Regions from separate parts of the Rhodohalobacter barkolensis genome, predicted to be linked through region 1. Evidence: riboswitches for the same ligand, from Rfam matches in the RefSeq annotation. Region 1 holds a riboswitch; the other holds the start of a gene.
What was found. Region 1 has a riboswitch for S-adenosylmethionine ahead of CWD77_RS00645 (hypothetical protein). Riboswitches for the same ligand answer to the same signal wherever they lie in the genome.
Positions count from the first base shown of each region.

Region 2: it holds a riboswitch for S-adenosylmethionine, as region 1 does, so the genes downstream of both, CWD77_RS05655 (O-acetylhomoserine aminocarboxypropyltransferase/cysteine synthase family protein) here and CWD77_RS00645 (hypothetical protein) in region 1, are expected to answer to the same signal.

Region 1 covers NZ_PISP01000001.1:157,939-165,979, forward strand. Annotated here, with positions in the region: gene CWD77_RS00625 (SRA domain-containing endonuclease) at 1-571, opposite strand, end outside; gene CWD77_RS00630 (ATP-grasp domain-containing protein) at 1,655-2,824, opposite strand; gene CWD77_RS00635 (hypothetical protein) at 3,129-3,428, shown strand; gene CWD77_RS00640 (hypothetical protein) at 3,561-3,905, shown strand; SAM-I-IV-variant riboswitch at 3,881-3,982, shown strand; gene CWD77_RS00645 (hypothetical protein) at 4,057-4,536, shown strand; gene CWD77_RS15505 (hypothetical protein) at 5,426-5,599, shown strand; gene CWD77_RS00650 (CIA30 family protein) at 5,884-6,492, shown strand; gene CWD77_RS00660 (carboxypeptidase-like regulatory domain-containing protein) at 7,723-8,041, opposite strand, start outside.
Region 2 covers NZ_PISP01000001.1:1,354,807-1,362,847, forward strand. Annotated here, with positions in the region: gene CWD77_RS05650 (Xaa-Pro dipeptidyl-peptidase) at 25-1,866, shown strand; SAM riboswitch class I at 2,137-2,269, shown strand; gene CWD77_RS05655 (O-acetylhomoserine aminocarboxypropyltransferase/cysteine synthase family protein) at 2,399-3,724, shown strand; gene metX (homoserine O-acetyltransferase MetX) at 3,782-4,828, shown strand; gene CWD77_RS05665 (homoserine dehydrogenase family protein) at 4,832-5,902, shown strand; gene CWD77_RS05670 (hypothetical protein) at 5,968-6,612, opposite strand; gene mraZ (division/cell wall cluster transcriptional repressor MraZ) at 7,048-7,512, shown strand; gene rsmH (16S rRNA (cytosine(1402)-N(4))-methyltransferase RsmH) at 7,513-8,041, shown strand, end outside.

The DNA.
Region 1 (8,041 bases):
TGCTTTTGCGGTAAGCCCCTTGCCCTACTCTACTTGTCACTAGTCCTTTACGTTCAGTTGTATCAGGTAAATCAAACTCTTGTACGAATAACGGCTCAGTATAAGTTCTAAAACTATCATCCAATTTAGGAAGATTTAGATCTACTCCTGCTCTTTTGAAAAAGAACTTAATAGCTTCCCTTTGTTTTCCTTTTCTATCATGTGTGGTAAAAAAATCCACATCGAGTAGTTCAAGTTCTGTTTCAAAACGAACGTAACCTTTTTTAACATACTCAAATAAAAAAACTCGTTTACCATTTTCGAGGTGGTTTTTGAGGGCTAAATTACCTCTCGTAAAGTCCATGTCACCTACTTGACCTTCCCCCGTGTAACTAAACACATCCTCATTTTCCCAAGCATCACGGTAACCATGTTTTTTACCCTTAGAGCCACTGAAGATAAATATATAGGGATAATTGGCACAAGGTGAAATGCCGCTTTGTCGGCTACCTCCATATTCGTCATGAATGGTAGATCTTTTATAATTAACTCCTGGTATGAAAGGTAGTTTTTGCAGAAGGTTTAAAACTATTTTTTAAAGTTTGACTGAATGTAATTCTAGGACTTATGCATTCCAAATGATTTTATTTCATTTAAGTACGAAAAAAGCATTTATAAAATAATTAGCCTTTTGCGTTTTCAGTAAGAGATTAGGGTGATGATATGAAAAGCCTAAAGACTAAAATTTCGTTTTGTAATTCAAAAATCTCTCAAGAGGTACATAAATGGGGAAGAAAATACCTCATAACATTAGATTATTATTTTTCTTTTAAGAAGAACTATTTTTAACTAAAATTAACAGCAAAAAGTCATTATTAAAGACTTATAAAACACTATCACCAAACATTACCCATACATCACCCACTCATCACAAATCAGATTTGATGCGGATAGGGGTTTCCTCGTATATTAAAAGTGTTATTCTAAAATCAAAGCCCACCTGACGAATAACGCTCCACAAAAACTGATTCCGGGGATAGCTGTGTCTGCCTTTAGAGTGAAATGTGAAAAGGACCTACTTCGCTGAAGCTTCGTTGGCCTGGCAAAAGGCAAAAATTTAAATAATGGATGTGTATGTATGACAGATGACCCGGAAATGGTGAATTTTGATTTTGGTACATAAAAGGTTCTCGACAGTCTCGACCTGATGAGTATTGGAAATGGAATTTGGTGCTTGGTATTTGGAGATTGGGATTTGGAACTTGTGGCCTGTGGCCTGCAACCTGGAGCCTGTAGCTTGTGACCTGGTTGATAGAGAAATCAATACGCAGCGGAGCTGCGGGGGCTGTCGTCTTCGGAGCAGAGCTCCGGACGAGGAGATGGTTTGAATATCGAATGATGAATGTTGAATTTCGAATTGTGACTTGTTGCCTGCGGCCTGCCGCTTGAGGCTTGGAAAGAACTCGTCAGGCGAACCGTCGCAAAAAACACGACGGAATTCGACAGACGAGGGTAGCCGCTTAACCTGAACTACGAATGACCGATGGACGAACGACCGAATCACCGATTTTTTTGAATATCGAATATCGAATATCGAACGCCGAATTTTGAAGTTGGGATTGCTGCCTGCAACCTGAAACTTGCCGCTTGCTAAGCGAATAGCCGTTTCTTTTTATTATACCTTTATAAATTCATTCAAATCTGATTTTAGGATGTATTCAATTTCTCTAAAATTAGATCTATCCGTTTCGCAAAAGAGAAAACCGAACATATGATAGTCCGCAACGTTCATTTTCCTCAGCTCAATGGGATGTTCGAAATGTTGAAGCAGCTGATCGTAGTCAAATGATTTTATTTCGTCCGGTTCATACCCGGTTGTATTGTCTAATACTATGATGCTGTAAAGTTTGTCGTCCCTGCCGCTTAAAATGGTTTTCCAATCCGGCTTTTGCTGGTTGAAGAAATATTCAATGGAATTAAAACCATACGAAAGATACGTTGAGTCTGCCGTAGTACACCAGCCACCGAATCGCATTGGATTAACTTCTATAGGAAAGAGTTTTCCGTCTTTTGTAATTCTTACTTCAACGTGAAGGGGGACGTTTTTCAAATCGGCAGAATTGCCAAGCATGTCAAGAAACTCCGTGAATGGTCGTAATTTTTTATTGATTATTTCGCCCGAAGAGAGATAAACTCTATCGCTAACATCATCCTCACTTGAAAAAAAATGTTTGAAAATATTCAATACCACCGGTTCACCGTTGCTGCCGAAATACGCATCAAATGCATATTCATCCCCTTCAATGTATTTTTCAACAATAAAAGCCCCGGCATTTAAAACAGAAGCCGGATATAATCTGCTTACTTTTTCAATTTCGTTCTCAACCTTTCGTACTTTTTTATTCCACTCTTCAACCGAATAAATCTTATGAACGCCCACGCTTAAGAAACCGACCTTTGGTTTTAATACTACAGGAAATGGATAACCGGAAGCATCCACTGTAAGGAGATCCTCCAGTTTAATTTCTTCAAAAAAGTAGTCCGGATAATATTTATTCAAAAAGCGGCGGAAGCGTACTTTGTCTTTAAAGAGATCAATGATATCGGGGAGTTTCGTTTTTTGCAGATTTTTTTCGATCCAATCAATGGAGTTTTCCGAATTTGTGTAAACCTTGGGAAACTCGTTCCTCTTAATAATGTCCTTTGCTTCTTCACTATTCATGAGAGGCAACCTGCCGCCCAGATTCAATTCCTCTTTCGATGAAAGTGCTAATGCCGGATAGCCGTTTTCCAGGATCGTATGTTGAAGGAAATCGGAAACGTAAGGTTTGTCAAGAAGTATCATTAAAAACGATTTAAATGGGTAAAAAGTAACCTGTTCGTATTTAGATAAAATTATGAATTAATTATCACTTTATATGAATAGGTTTCTGGGTTCAGGGTTCAAGGTCTAAGGTGTAGATGTTGATGCCTAAATACGGTTGGGCAAAATTCCCCTCCTCTGGAGGAGAGGTCTGAGGGGTGGTGGTTTTTTGAATCGTAAATCGTAAATCGGATATCGGATATCAAAAATCGCATATCCTATATCGTCTTTCAGGGTTTCTCGCGGAGTTGCACTGAGTACGTCGCCGAGTTTCGCTGAGGAATTTATGAGTCAATCTGCTTACGAAGATCTGCCTGCGGCGCGGTGGGGAGCAGGGTTCGATCTCAATACTTTATACGCTGCGCTTTCCTATCAGGAATCCTGTCATCAGTCGGTGAGCGGAGACAGGGTCCTGACCGAAGGCCGTGTCTTTCGGCCGGAGCAGAAGGATCTGGAGCAGACGTTGATGTTTGAATGGCGAATTACGATGGACGAATTTCGAATTGTGATTTGTTGCCTGAGGCTTGGAAAAACTCGTCGGGTCTATCCTCAGTATCCCGAAAACCTTCGGGAGAAGGAGGACTAGAACCGTCGCCAAAACATGCCGGAATTCGACAGACGAGGGTTCTTGGCAAGCTCCCCGATGTGAACTGCGATTGACCGAACGACGAACGACCGATTTGAGAATGAGTGCCAGTTATTGAGTAATGGCATAGCCATGAAACATATTATAGCCCATCAATTCATTGATGGGTTTAATGGCAACCCCCATTTCCCCGCCGAACAGAGAGTGTGGCTTGAAATATTGGTTTTTGTTGAGGCGTTTCCATCACGTTTTGGATTTGACCAAATCCCGTTCAAAAAGTGGTTAAGACGTATTGTGCAGCGGAGCTGCAGGGCTGTCGGCGGAGCAGAGCTCCGGACGAGGGGATGGTTTGAATATCGAATGATGAACGCCGGATTTCGAATTATGACTTGTTGCCTGCAACTTGAAACCTGCAAACCGCTTGTTATCGGAATAGCCAGCTGTTATCTTCCATTCAGCATCAAGAAACCCCGATAATCGGGGTTGCCAACCGACCTGCTCGGGCACGGTGGTTCAAACGATGTGGGATCACGGATCCAAAGCAACGAGTCCCGTCTTTTCCGCATCTGATCTTGATGTACGTATCACACAACCGAACCGAAACCGTACATCAAACGATACAGATCTTATGAAACAGTCAAAAAATAACCATAACGGAGAATCGTCCGGCAATCAGACCAATGACCCTCTGAGTTCTACACTTTCTGAAAGAGAGCGAAAAACCCTTCATAGCTCCTATGTTCAGGCGGGCATCAAATGGATGGGGATGTTGCACGGAATTTCATCAGCCGTGGCAGAGATGAAGAACGGCCTGCTGGTGGTCACCGTCACCCTGCCGGAGAGCTATTCAAAACCGGTGAAGGATGAGATGTTCATCCGAATTCTGAAGAACTGCCGGGAATGGAACTGCCTGGAGATGGAACGCCGGATGCGCCGACTCTACCTGATCGTGTATAGCGATAAGGGCAAGGCGGGGTTTATGGTCAGATCCGATGAAATGGACAACGAAGAGTTCGTACAGCGTGCACGCGAAATCCGCGAGTTTGGCAAAACCCGAAAGCTGCTCTACGACAGGATTTATGAGAGGGAAGAGGTGATGGGGATGTGATGATAACGGCGAGATGCTAGATGCAAAAAGTGAGAGGGAAGCGTGAGACGTTGGTGTTTGAATGTCGAATAACGATGGACGAACGCCGAATTGTGATTTTTTTGGTTAACCCTCGTCCGGAGCTCTGCTCCGCGGACGACAACTGGCAGCTCTGCTGCATGATAGTCCGCCTCAATTCTGATTTGCACTCCAAACAAGGCACTCTGTTCGGCGGTTGAGATGTTTGGATCTGTTTACATTGGTGTCTCACCCCTCCGAGGTTGTTTATTTTTTATAAGTAGATCAAAAACGGCCTTGAGAAATCAGCGGAAAAAGTGAGCAGACAGAAGGCGAAAAGAAAAACTCACCTGCCTCCACCGTCACCCTGAGCCCGCCTGCACCGTGGTTTCGGAGGGCAGGCTTGTCGAAGGGTCTCCAAAATAATAGCAACAAATGTAGAGATCCTTCACTACGTTCAGGATGACATTCAGGGCTTAATTTTTGGGTTGCTTTTGTACCTGTCCGACTACCGGCGGATCAAGCCAAAAGTAACAGGGGGATGAGTTTGAAATAAGATTTTAAGTCTATCGCCTCAATTCTGTTTTGTAATCCAAACCAAGCTCTCTGTTCGGCGAGGAGATGTGTGTCTCTGTTTACCCTGGGTTTCGCGAAGCTCCACCCAGGGCTATTGATATTCCACCCCCTCCGGGGTTGTTTATTTTTTATAAGTAGATCAAAAACGGCCTTGAGAAATCAGCGGAAAAAGTGAGCAGACAGAAGGCGAAAAGAAAAACTCACCAGCCTCCACCGTCACCCTGAGCCCGCCTGCACCGTGGTTTCGGAGGGCAGGCTTGTCGAAGGGTCTCCAAAATAATAGCAACAAATGTAGAGATCCTTCACTACGTTCAGGATGACCATATCGTCATTCTTCTCCTTAATGCTTTCGGGAGAAGAATCTCCCGGTGTTGACTTAATGGGATGGAGATCCTTCACTACGTTCCCCGAAAAAGAGTCGGGACGCAACAGGATGACATTCAGGCCTTGCCTGCGACCTGCTGCCTGCGACTTGCCGCTTGAGGCTTGAAAAACTCGTCAGGCGAACCGACGCAAAAGCACGCCTGGATTCGACAGACGAGGAGATTTGAATATCGAATGTCGAATAACGAATGACGAATTTTGAATAGTTTATCCTGATTAAATGGAAAAGGCAATTCCGGTATGTCAATTCTGTTCAGCTAAGTAGCTCCCCTCCATGTCACGTGCATTTTCGTGAAAGGGAGGGGCTGGGGGTGGGTTGTCCGAACTGATGGTGGGCTGTTTTTGTTGAGCTCTCAATACGATACGAATGGAAACTCAACAAAGAAACCCTTGCCTACTACTACAACATCCATCCTTTTAACCAGTTTGTTATTTGCTATGCTCTTTCCAGGTTTTGGGGCAGAGCTAAAGAGTTCTGATACTGAAAAGAACGATACAGAACAGGTCCTAATAGATTTCAGTGACACATCGGTGGCCGCTTGGCGGATTGTAAATGACAGCGTAATGGGAGGGATTTCAAGAAGCACACTTGAGCTGCATCCAGACGGATATGCCCTGTTCAGGGGCACGGTATCCCTGGAGAATAATGGTGGATTTGCATCAGTCCGCACACGGGCACAAACACCGGTGGACCTGTCAGGCTTTGAGGGATTGTCTGTTCACGTGTTGGGGGATGGAAAAATATACAGCTTGAGGCTCAGAACCGTAAAAAACGGACGGCTGACGCGCTACTCCTACGAGGCGCGTTTTGCGACCACGGCAGGGGAGTGGGAGACTCACGAAATGGCATATAGCGATTTCAAGCCGGTATTTAGAGGGAATGCAGTTCGCGGCAATCCGGAGTTGAACCCGGATGCGATTCTGGAGATCGGGTTTATGATTCAGGATGGACAAGAGGGTCCTTTTCGTCTGGGGGTGCAAAGGCTGAGCGTGTATTAATGGGGGGGGCGGATCAGCATTAATGATCAAATAATCTTTTGTGAAGAATTTTTTTGAATGATATGAAGCAGTCATTGGGTAGCTATAAACTAATATTATGTTATATCATCAAACATTAGTTGTATATAAAATAGCCATTCTCAAATTCATTTGATCTGAATAGGGTAATCATCGTACATTGAAAGTGTTATTCAAAAATCAAAGCCCACCTGACGAATAACGATCCACAAAAAACTGATTCCGGGGATTGCTGTTTCTGATCCAAGCGTTTGCCCGGCAGATTGAGTTTGTCTCAATCCAGAATTCCTCGTTCGGAGCTCCGATCCGCCGACGAAAGTGAGTAGCTCCGCTGCATATAATATCCGGTCTGACCTTGTGCAAAGGGATGCCTGACTCGTTGATGTTTGTTTTTGAATAATGAATATGTGTGAGAACCGCCTCAATTCTGGTTTGTCCTCCAAACTATTCTCTCTGTTCGGCGGGGAATGTATGGTGCCCTGTTTCCCCGGGTTTCGCTTTGCTACACCCGAGGCTATTGATATGTCACCTCTGCGGGGTTGTTCTTTTTTGATAAGCAGATGAAAAACGGCCTTGAGAAATCAGCGGAAAAAGTGAGCAGACAGTAGACGAAAAGAAAAACTCACCAGCCTCCAACAGAATCTGAAATCGGAATAAGGGATTAACAGGCCTTGAGTTTTTCCGGATCTAGGCTGAGAACGTCGATGATTTCTCACAGCCCTGCCTTCCGAAGCTTCAGCGCAGGCAGGCTTGATTTTTTGGTTCGTTTTGTTTCAAGACAAAATGAACAGTGGATAGAGGTTTGAAATGAGATTTTAAAACAAGCGTCCCAATTCTGTTTTGCACTCCAAACAACGCACTCTGTTCGGTGAGGAGGCTTGTTGATCTATTTACCCCGGGTTAAAAACCGGGGCTATTTGTGTGCTGACCCTGTGGGACAGTTTAATAATTTGCAGCAATTGTGCAGGTAAATAGCTCCCCTCCATGTCACGTGCATTTGCGTGAGAGGGAGGGGCTGGGGGTGGGTTATGATGCAGCGGAGCTGCAGGTTGTCGTCGACGGAGCTGAGCTCCGGGACGAGGAGATGGTTTGAATGCCGAATTTCGAATTATGAATGTCGAATTGTGATTTGTTGCATGCCGCTTGAGGCTTGGAAATACTCGTCAGGCGAGCCGTCGTAAAAACACGCCGGAATTCGACAGACGAGGGTTTTCAACGGTTGGTGGCTTTAAAATATCCATCCGGGCGGTATTCGCGCGGGGTGAGATCGGCCAGCCGGTGGAAACCGAGATATCCCTGCTGAATGGCGCCATAGGGTTCTACAACTTCGCCGGATGGGTCAACAGTGATGGATCGTTCATTGAGTTCCAACCAGGAAACCTGCGACCAACCCGGACCCCTGTTCCGTTCGTTTGTCCACTCCAGATAGCGCCAATCTTCCTCCTCACGCATATAAACGATCTCCAGTGATCCTGAAAACCGCACCTCTTTCAGGTACTCCTTTTCAGCCGGGCGGACAATGTCCTCAGCG
Region 2 (8,041 bases), 1.2 Mb from region 1:
TCCAAACTTAACGTCTACCCATCTATGAAGAAATTTACCGGCTCACTCATTCAATGTCTGATTCTCGTTGCATTTATTTTAACATCGGCAACTGCTCAGCCGTCGACTCTCACAGTTCCTCTGATTGAAGATGGACAAGCTCAGATCATCGAGGCGTTCCAGAACCCTGAAGAGTGGATTCGCCATGATCTTTGGGTAGAAACCGATTTTGACACAGATGGAGACGGAAATCCCGACAGGATGTACGTATCCGTTACACGACCGGCTCAAACCGAAAACGGTGACCTGAAACTACCCGTTATCTATGAGACTAGCCCCTATTATGCCGGAACCGCTCGTCCGCCATACGATTTCTTCTGGGATGTAAAGCAGGAACTTGGAGAAGACCCTCCGGTTCGGAAACCGGGTCCTGAAATTGAACGCCGTGGTGAACGACCTATCATCTCCAATTCACACACTTCCACGTGGGTTCCGCGCGGATTTATCGTGGTTCACTCCACATCACCCGGAACCGGACTGTCTGACGGTTCACCTTCTGTTGGTGGAGAAAATGAAGCACTGGCTCCAAAAGCTGTCATTGACTGGTTAAACGGCCGGGCTAACGGATACACAACACGAGATGGAGACGAAGAGGTTGAGGCATTCTGGACCAATGGCAATGTGGGGATGACCGGAACATCCTATAACGGATTTTTACCGTTTGCAGCGGCCACAACCGGCGTGGATGGATTGAAGGCGATCATACCGGTAGCTCCAGTAACTTCTTTCTACATGTACTATCGGTCCAACGGGTTGGTACGATCTCCCGGCGGTTACCTTGGTGAAGATGCCGATGTACTTTATGACTTCGTACACAGCGGGGACGAAGCTAAACGAGAATACAACAACCGCACCATGCGAGATGGCATCATGGCCGAGGGACTGGATCGAAAAAACGGAGATTACAACGATTTCTGGGAAGAACGGGATTACCTCAAACAGATGGAGAATTATAAAGCTGCAACATTGATGGCCCACGCTTTTAATGACTGGAATGTAATGACAGAGAACAGCTATCAGGCCTATGAAAAACTACAAGAAATGGGTGTGCCATCCATGGTTTACTATCATCAGGGTGGTCACGGTGGCGAACCTCCACACGAATTGATGAATAAGTGGTTTACCCGATACCTTTTTGAGGTTGAAAACGGAGTTGAGGATCTGGAAAGATCATGGATTGTACGTGAACGTGATGAGCGTGAAAATCCTACCCCCTACGAAAATTATCCACATCCGGCAGCCTCTCCGGTTACGTTTCATCTGACATCCGGTGCACCCGAAAGAGGTGGATTGACGCTTTCGCAACCCGAGTCTCAGGGAAATGAAACACTGGTTGATAACTACTCCTTTACGGGTTCAGCACTGGCTCAGGCCGAATGGACAGATCACCGATTAATCTACCTGACACCTGAACTTCAGGACTCTGTTCATATCTCCGGAGTGCCTTCGGTTTCCGTTACATTGGCGAGCAGTAAACCGGCTGCAAACTTAACCGTATGGCTCGTTTCGCTTCCGTGGAATGAGGGTCGAAACTCTCAAATTACCGATAATATTATCACGAGAGGTTGGGCGAGTCCGCAAAATAGAAACTCACTTCGGGAAAGTGAACCATTGGAACCCGGAGAATTTTATACTGTTGAATTTGACCTTCAACCGGATGATCAGATCATCCCTTACGGTCAGCAAATAGGTCTGCTTATTTTCTCTAGTGACAAAGAGTATACTCTTTGGCCACAACCGGGTACAGAGTTAACTATTGACCTGGACAATACAACCTTAACACTTCCGGTAGTGAACGGCAGGGATGCACTTTCAGGCATGAATTAAGGACAATCATACTTCAAATAGTGCAGATGAATTTTTGCCAAATGAGATGGTGAAAAAATTATTTGCATTTTCTTTGAAGACCGTTCTATCTTAAGAGCAATGAAAAATTCAAACCTACATTACACAACTTTTATGATCTGCCCCATGTGTATGCATAGTCACACATAGAGTAGAGGGTATATTTTTCATTAAGAAATTTGAAAGGCCCTCTGGAAACAGCAGGGCTTTATTTGTTCAGATAAATTGAACAGCGTTCTTTAAAATTAATGAGTCTTATCAAGAAAGGTGGAGGGACAGGCCCTTTGAAGCCTTAGCAACCGCCTCTCGAATTTATTCGGGAGGGTTAGGTGCTAAATCCTGCCCGTTTTGGTTTTCAACAACCAAAATTTGGGAAAGATAAGAAGCCGGCTCACCTGTTGTTACTTCAGGTTCTGTTTAAGCCTCTTCTGAAAATCTTTCCCACAGGATTTTCGGAAGAGGCTTTTTTATTTCACGATTTCAGCAATCAAATAATCATACAACAAACAGAACCATGAGCAGCAACGGAAAATCCAAAAACTACCGATTCGAAACCCTTCAGCTCCACGCGGGTCAGGAACCTGATCCAACAACCGGATCAAGGGCTGTGCCAATCTATCAAACTACATCTTACCAGTTCAACAATACTGATCATGCCGCAGATCTATTCGGGCTGAAAGAATTTGGGAATATCTATACCCGAATCATGAATCCTACTACAGATGTATTTGAAAAACGAATTGCAGCTTTGGAAGGCGGAGCTGCAGCTGTAGCCACTGCATCCGGTCAGTCTGCGCAGTTTCTGGCTATAACTACTTTGGCTCAGGCCGGAGATAACATCGTGGCTACGCAAAATCTCTATGGCGGAACTTATAACCAGTTCAAGGTAACCCTGCCCCGTCTTGGCATCGATGTGAAATTTTCTGAAAACGATGAACCGGCTGAATTTGAAGCACTCATTGATGATAAAACCAGAGCGATTTACGTGGAGAGCATTGGTAATCCTCGCGGTAATGTACCTGATTTTGATGGTATTTCAGCCGTTGCCAAAAAACATGGTGTCGCTCTGATTGTTGACAATACATTCGGAGCCGGCGGCGCCATTGCCCGACCTATCGACCACGGCGCCAACATTGTGGTAGAGTCGGCCACAAAATGGATTGGCGGACATGGAACCAGTATTGGCGGTGTAATTGTGGATGCCGGAAACTTTGACTGGGGTAACGGGCGATATCCTCTCTTCACTGAACCGGCTCCGGGTTATCACGGACTGAACTTCTGGGAAGTATTCGGCGAAGGCGGTCCGTTTGGAAATATTGCACTTGCAATTCGGGCCCGGGTTGAAGGTCTTCGGGATATTGGAGCAGCACAATCGCCATTTAACAGTTTTCTACTTCTTCAGGGATTGGAAACTCTCTCGCTCCGGGCTGAGCGACACACTACAAATGCACAAAAATTAGCCGAGTGGCTGCAGGAACAGGACTCCGTTTCGTGGGTAAACTACACCGGACTTCCGGATCATCCGCATCACGAGAATGGAAAGAAATATCTCAGAAACGGGCGGTTCGGAGCAGTTCTCACATTTGGAGTAAAAGGCGGTTTTGATGCTGCTAAAACTTTTATAGAAAATGTTGAGCTGGCGAGCCATCTGGCAAATGTGGGGGACGCTAAAACATTAGTCATTCATCCCTCGTCAACCACTCATCAGCAGCTGAGTGATTCAGAGCAGGAAGCCGGTGGCGTTAAAAAAGACCTAATTCGAGTGTCGGTTGGAATTGAACACATCGATGACATCATCGAAGATTTTGAGCAAGCTTTTGAAAAAGCGGGGAACCGATAAGCCCAATGAAAACTTGGCGGCCTGAACTTCTCTGATCAAATATATGGATAACTCATAATGAATAAAGGTATCACTACAACAACTTTGGAAACGGATTTCATTACTGAATCCGGATTTCGGTTTGAAAAAGCGCCGGTTGCCTATAAAACCTGGGGTGAACTCAATAGTGAAAAGGATAACGTCATCTTGATTTTTCACGCACTGACGGGACACGCAGCCGCTGATGAATGGTTTCCCGGGATCTTTGGCGAAGGAAATATTTGCGATCCGGATGAGCATTTTATTATCTGCATCAACGTACCGGGAAGCTGTTATGGTTCTGTAGGTCCTCAATCCATCAACCCGAAAAACGGTAAAGCTTACAAAAATGGCTTTCCCGAAATCACCATTCGGGATATGGTTCGATTTCAACAACAACTGTTGGATCAACTTGGTATTACCGGAATTGAACTCGTAATCGGCGGTTCCATGGGCGGAATGCAAGCTCTGGAATTCATATTTATGGATCGCCGTGCTCGTTCAGCTGTACTGATCGCCATGGGGAAAGCTCATACCCCATGGGCGATCGGTATCAGCCATGCCCAGAGAGCAGCCATTAAAAATGACCCAAACTGGAACAATGGAATTTATGAACCGGAAAACGGTCCGTTCCGGGGTGTAGCTACAGCACGAATGATGGCGATGGTGACCTATCGGGCACCTGAAGATTACAACCAAAAATTTGGGCGAAAACATCAGAATGAAGATGGCCAGTTTCAGATCGAGTCCTATCTCAACTACCAGGGACAGAAGCTGGCAAAGCGAATGGACGCTCACACCTATATCACTCTTACAAAGGCGATGGATTCTCATGATATCTCCCGAAATAGAAGTGACTTTGAACTGATTTTGAATCGCATTGAAATTCCGATTCAGGTCATTGGGATCACTTCAGATCACCTCTACCCTGTTGCCGAACAGAAAGAGCTGGCGAATCTTTTGCCTAATGGTCGTTTCGCAGAGATCGATTCACACGCAGGCCATGACGGATTTCTAATCGAATTTGATCAGCTCAATAGTATCATCAAACCCTTTACCCACCGAAAAGAACTTTTAATCTACTGAGATATGTCACAATTGCACGCCATCAAAAAAAACCGAGTCCCATTTGCCAAACCGAAACCTGTTAAAAAAATATTTATTGCCGGTGTTGGAGCTGTAGGTTGCACGCTGGTTAAACAGATTGAAGGTCACCACTCACTTCGAGTTGTAGGTATTTGCAACTCTCAACACGTACAGTGGTTCAGAAGAGAAGAAGCGAACTACAGGAGAAGTGAGTTACAAATTTCACCTGACAAACATTGGGATAATATTATCCGGAAACTAAGCTCATACAAAAAAGGGAGTGTTATATTTGTGGATGCAACGGGAAGTTCTGAAGTCTCGGCTCTCTATCCACAGTTGTTTGAAAACCATATCCATGTTGTAACTCCAAGTAAGCTTGCCAACACACAAAGCCAGGAAACCTTTGAAAACCTTCATCAGCTTGCCAATGAGTTTGATGTGGAATTTCACTACGAAACCAACGTAGGGGCAGGTCTGCCGGTTGTAAACACCATTAAAAATTTGATTGCTTCAGGAGATGAAATCATCGAAATCAGCGGTGTGGTTTCCGGAACAATGACGTATCTCTTCTCTGAGTTGGAAAATGGAGCTTCCTTTAGCGAAACCGTGAACAGAGCACGAACACTGGGTTATGCTGAACCCGATCCCAGGGATGATTTATCGGGAGAAGATGTGGCCCGAAAGTTTTTGATCTTGGCACGAATCTGTGGTGTTCGAATAGAACGAGATGAAGTAAATGTAGAATCACTTATTCCTGAAAACCTCAAGAATGTTGATGCAACCCAATTTCTTGACAGATTGGCTGAAGCAGACAACAACTGGCAACAAAAGATCGCCTTAGAAAAAGAAAAAGACCGGGTGTTGAGATACACGGGCAAATTGGAAAACGGAAAAATTGACGTCGGTATTGAAGCCGTTCCCAAACTATCCGCATTGGGAAATCTGACAGGTACTACAAATCTCATTACGATCAGAACAAAACGATATAACGACCAGCCGCTTACTGTTCAGGGACCCGGAGCAGGGAAAGAAGTTACCGCAGCCGGTGTACTGGCAGATATTCTGAAGATTTGACGGGCAAACATAAAAAAACCTCCTTACAAAAAAATGGAAGGAGGTTTATCTTTGCCAGCAAGAAACTATTTTGCACCACCAAGAAATACTACGGGCTTACTCATTACCTCCATATCGGGTTCAAACTGATCCGGAACTAATATCATAGCAAAAGCTACCTTGCCGGCTCCTCCACCACTGCTCAGAGCCCTTCTGCCGGCATCCATTGCCATCCGTTCAGCATCTCTGCTTGATTTGATGAAATGATCTCCGGGGAAAAAGTGGTCACCCGGGAAAAAATGATCTCCGGGGAAAAAGGTGTCACCGGGAATATGCGTTGAATTGGGATATGACTGAATAAGAAAATTCAAAAATTCTCGTCCACTGATATGCCTTCCTAACATAACAGGTCTTTCTGAGATTTTGACGGGATAACCATTCTGACCAACAATTCCTCGCTCTCCGATGGCGTATATATATAGTCTTCCTCCAACTTCAGTTCCGAATCGATCTGCTTTCAGATAGATTTGCCCCCTTTCTGTTACCCATTTGGAAAATTCTTCAAATGTGATTCCCTTTTCGCCGCTGTTCCCAACCATAGCCCTGTAGTTATTCTCTTCAAACTCTAACTGATACGCTATCTGTTTGGTGCCCTCTTGTGCTTGTAAGTCACTGAATAGAAATGACAGGCAAGTCAGTACACCGATTACTCCCACTACTAAATATCTCATGATTCGATTATTTAAGATTTATATTTAACGATATACACAATGACAAAATGGATACCGTATTTATTTTATAAGCGTAAGTAGATTCAGAGGTATGTCATCGCTCTCAAAGTTTTTTGTTTTCTGACATTTATTTGCATTCCATCACCCTTCCACTCTCTCCCACCAACCACCCACCGGAAAACACCTACGCAAATTTCAGCCTATACAGTTACTGTAAGCCACTTTTTCCAATGCGTTGAGTTTCCTTAAAAAATTTTCATCCACGCTAAACTTTTTTTCTTGACAAATACAGAGGCTATGAGGTACATTGTGGGGAGAAGTGGGAGATAGTGGGGAATTTATTAGCAAGGTTCCCGTACCCGGTCAAACCGGCTATCAATATGTTTTTAGCAATCCAGGCTCTGAGTAGCACAGAGTCTATAATAGAGAAAACCCGTGCCAAGTTTTAAAGGGGAATACGAACACAGTGTAGATAATAAAGGCCGTGTTGCTTTTCCGGCCAAACTACGCAAGATCCTCAAGCCTGAGGCCCAGGAGAGGTTTACCCTTTTGCGAGGCCTCGAACCTTGTCTCTATCTCTACCCACAAGACGAATGGGAACTTGTTGAAGATAAACTCTCACAAATCAATAGTTTTTCCCGTCAAGGCCGAACCGTTAAACGAAATTTCCTTCGATTTGCTGAAGATCTGGTTCTGGACAAACAAAATCGCCTTTCTCTTCCATCCCACTTAATGGAATGGTCCGGAATCTCAGACAGCGCCATCTTTATAGGCAGTGGTGAACGAATCGAAGTTTGGTCACCTAAAAAACTTGAAGAAGTTGATGCCGAACTCAGTTTTGAATCCTATCAGGACCTTTTTGAAGAGGTTATGGGCGGACAAAACAATGGAGGGGAATAGATGACAGGCTACTACGAGCACTTTCCCGTCCTATTAAATGAGTCTGTCGATTATCTCGTTACCGACCCTAAGGGTATATATATAGATGGTACACTTGGCGGTGGCGGACACAGCAAATCTATATTAAACAGACTAGACTCTGAAGGACATCTCTATGGAATTGACCAGGATCCGGAAGCTTTAAAAGCAGCCGGTGAGCGAATTGGTAATGACGAACGGTTCACCGCTTTGGAAGGTAATTTTGGTTATCTCTCTACCCTCATTCCAAAAGAGCATCAGGGACAAATCACCGGAATTCTTTTTGATTACGGAGTTTCCACGCATCAGATAAAAGAACCTGAACGAGGCTTCAGCTTTCAGCACGATGGCCCACTGGATATGCGAATGAGTGCTATGAGCGGTGTTTCTGCGCATAGCGTTGTAAATGAATACGATTATAAAAAACTGCGCGATGTAATCTTTCACTATGGCGAGGAACGAATGAGCCGACAAATTGCTCAGGAAATTATTAACCGCCGTCCTATTGAAA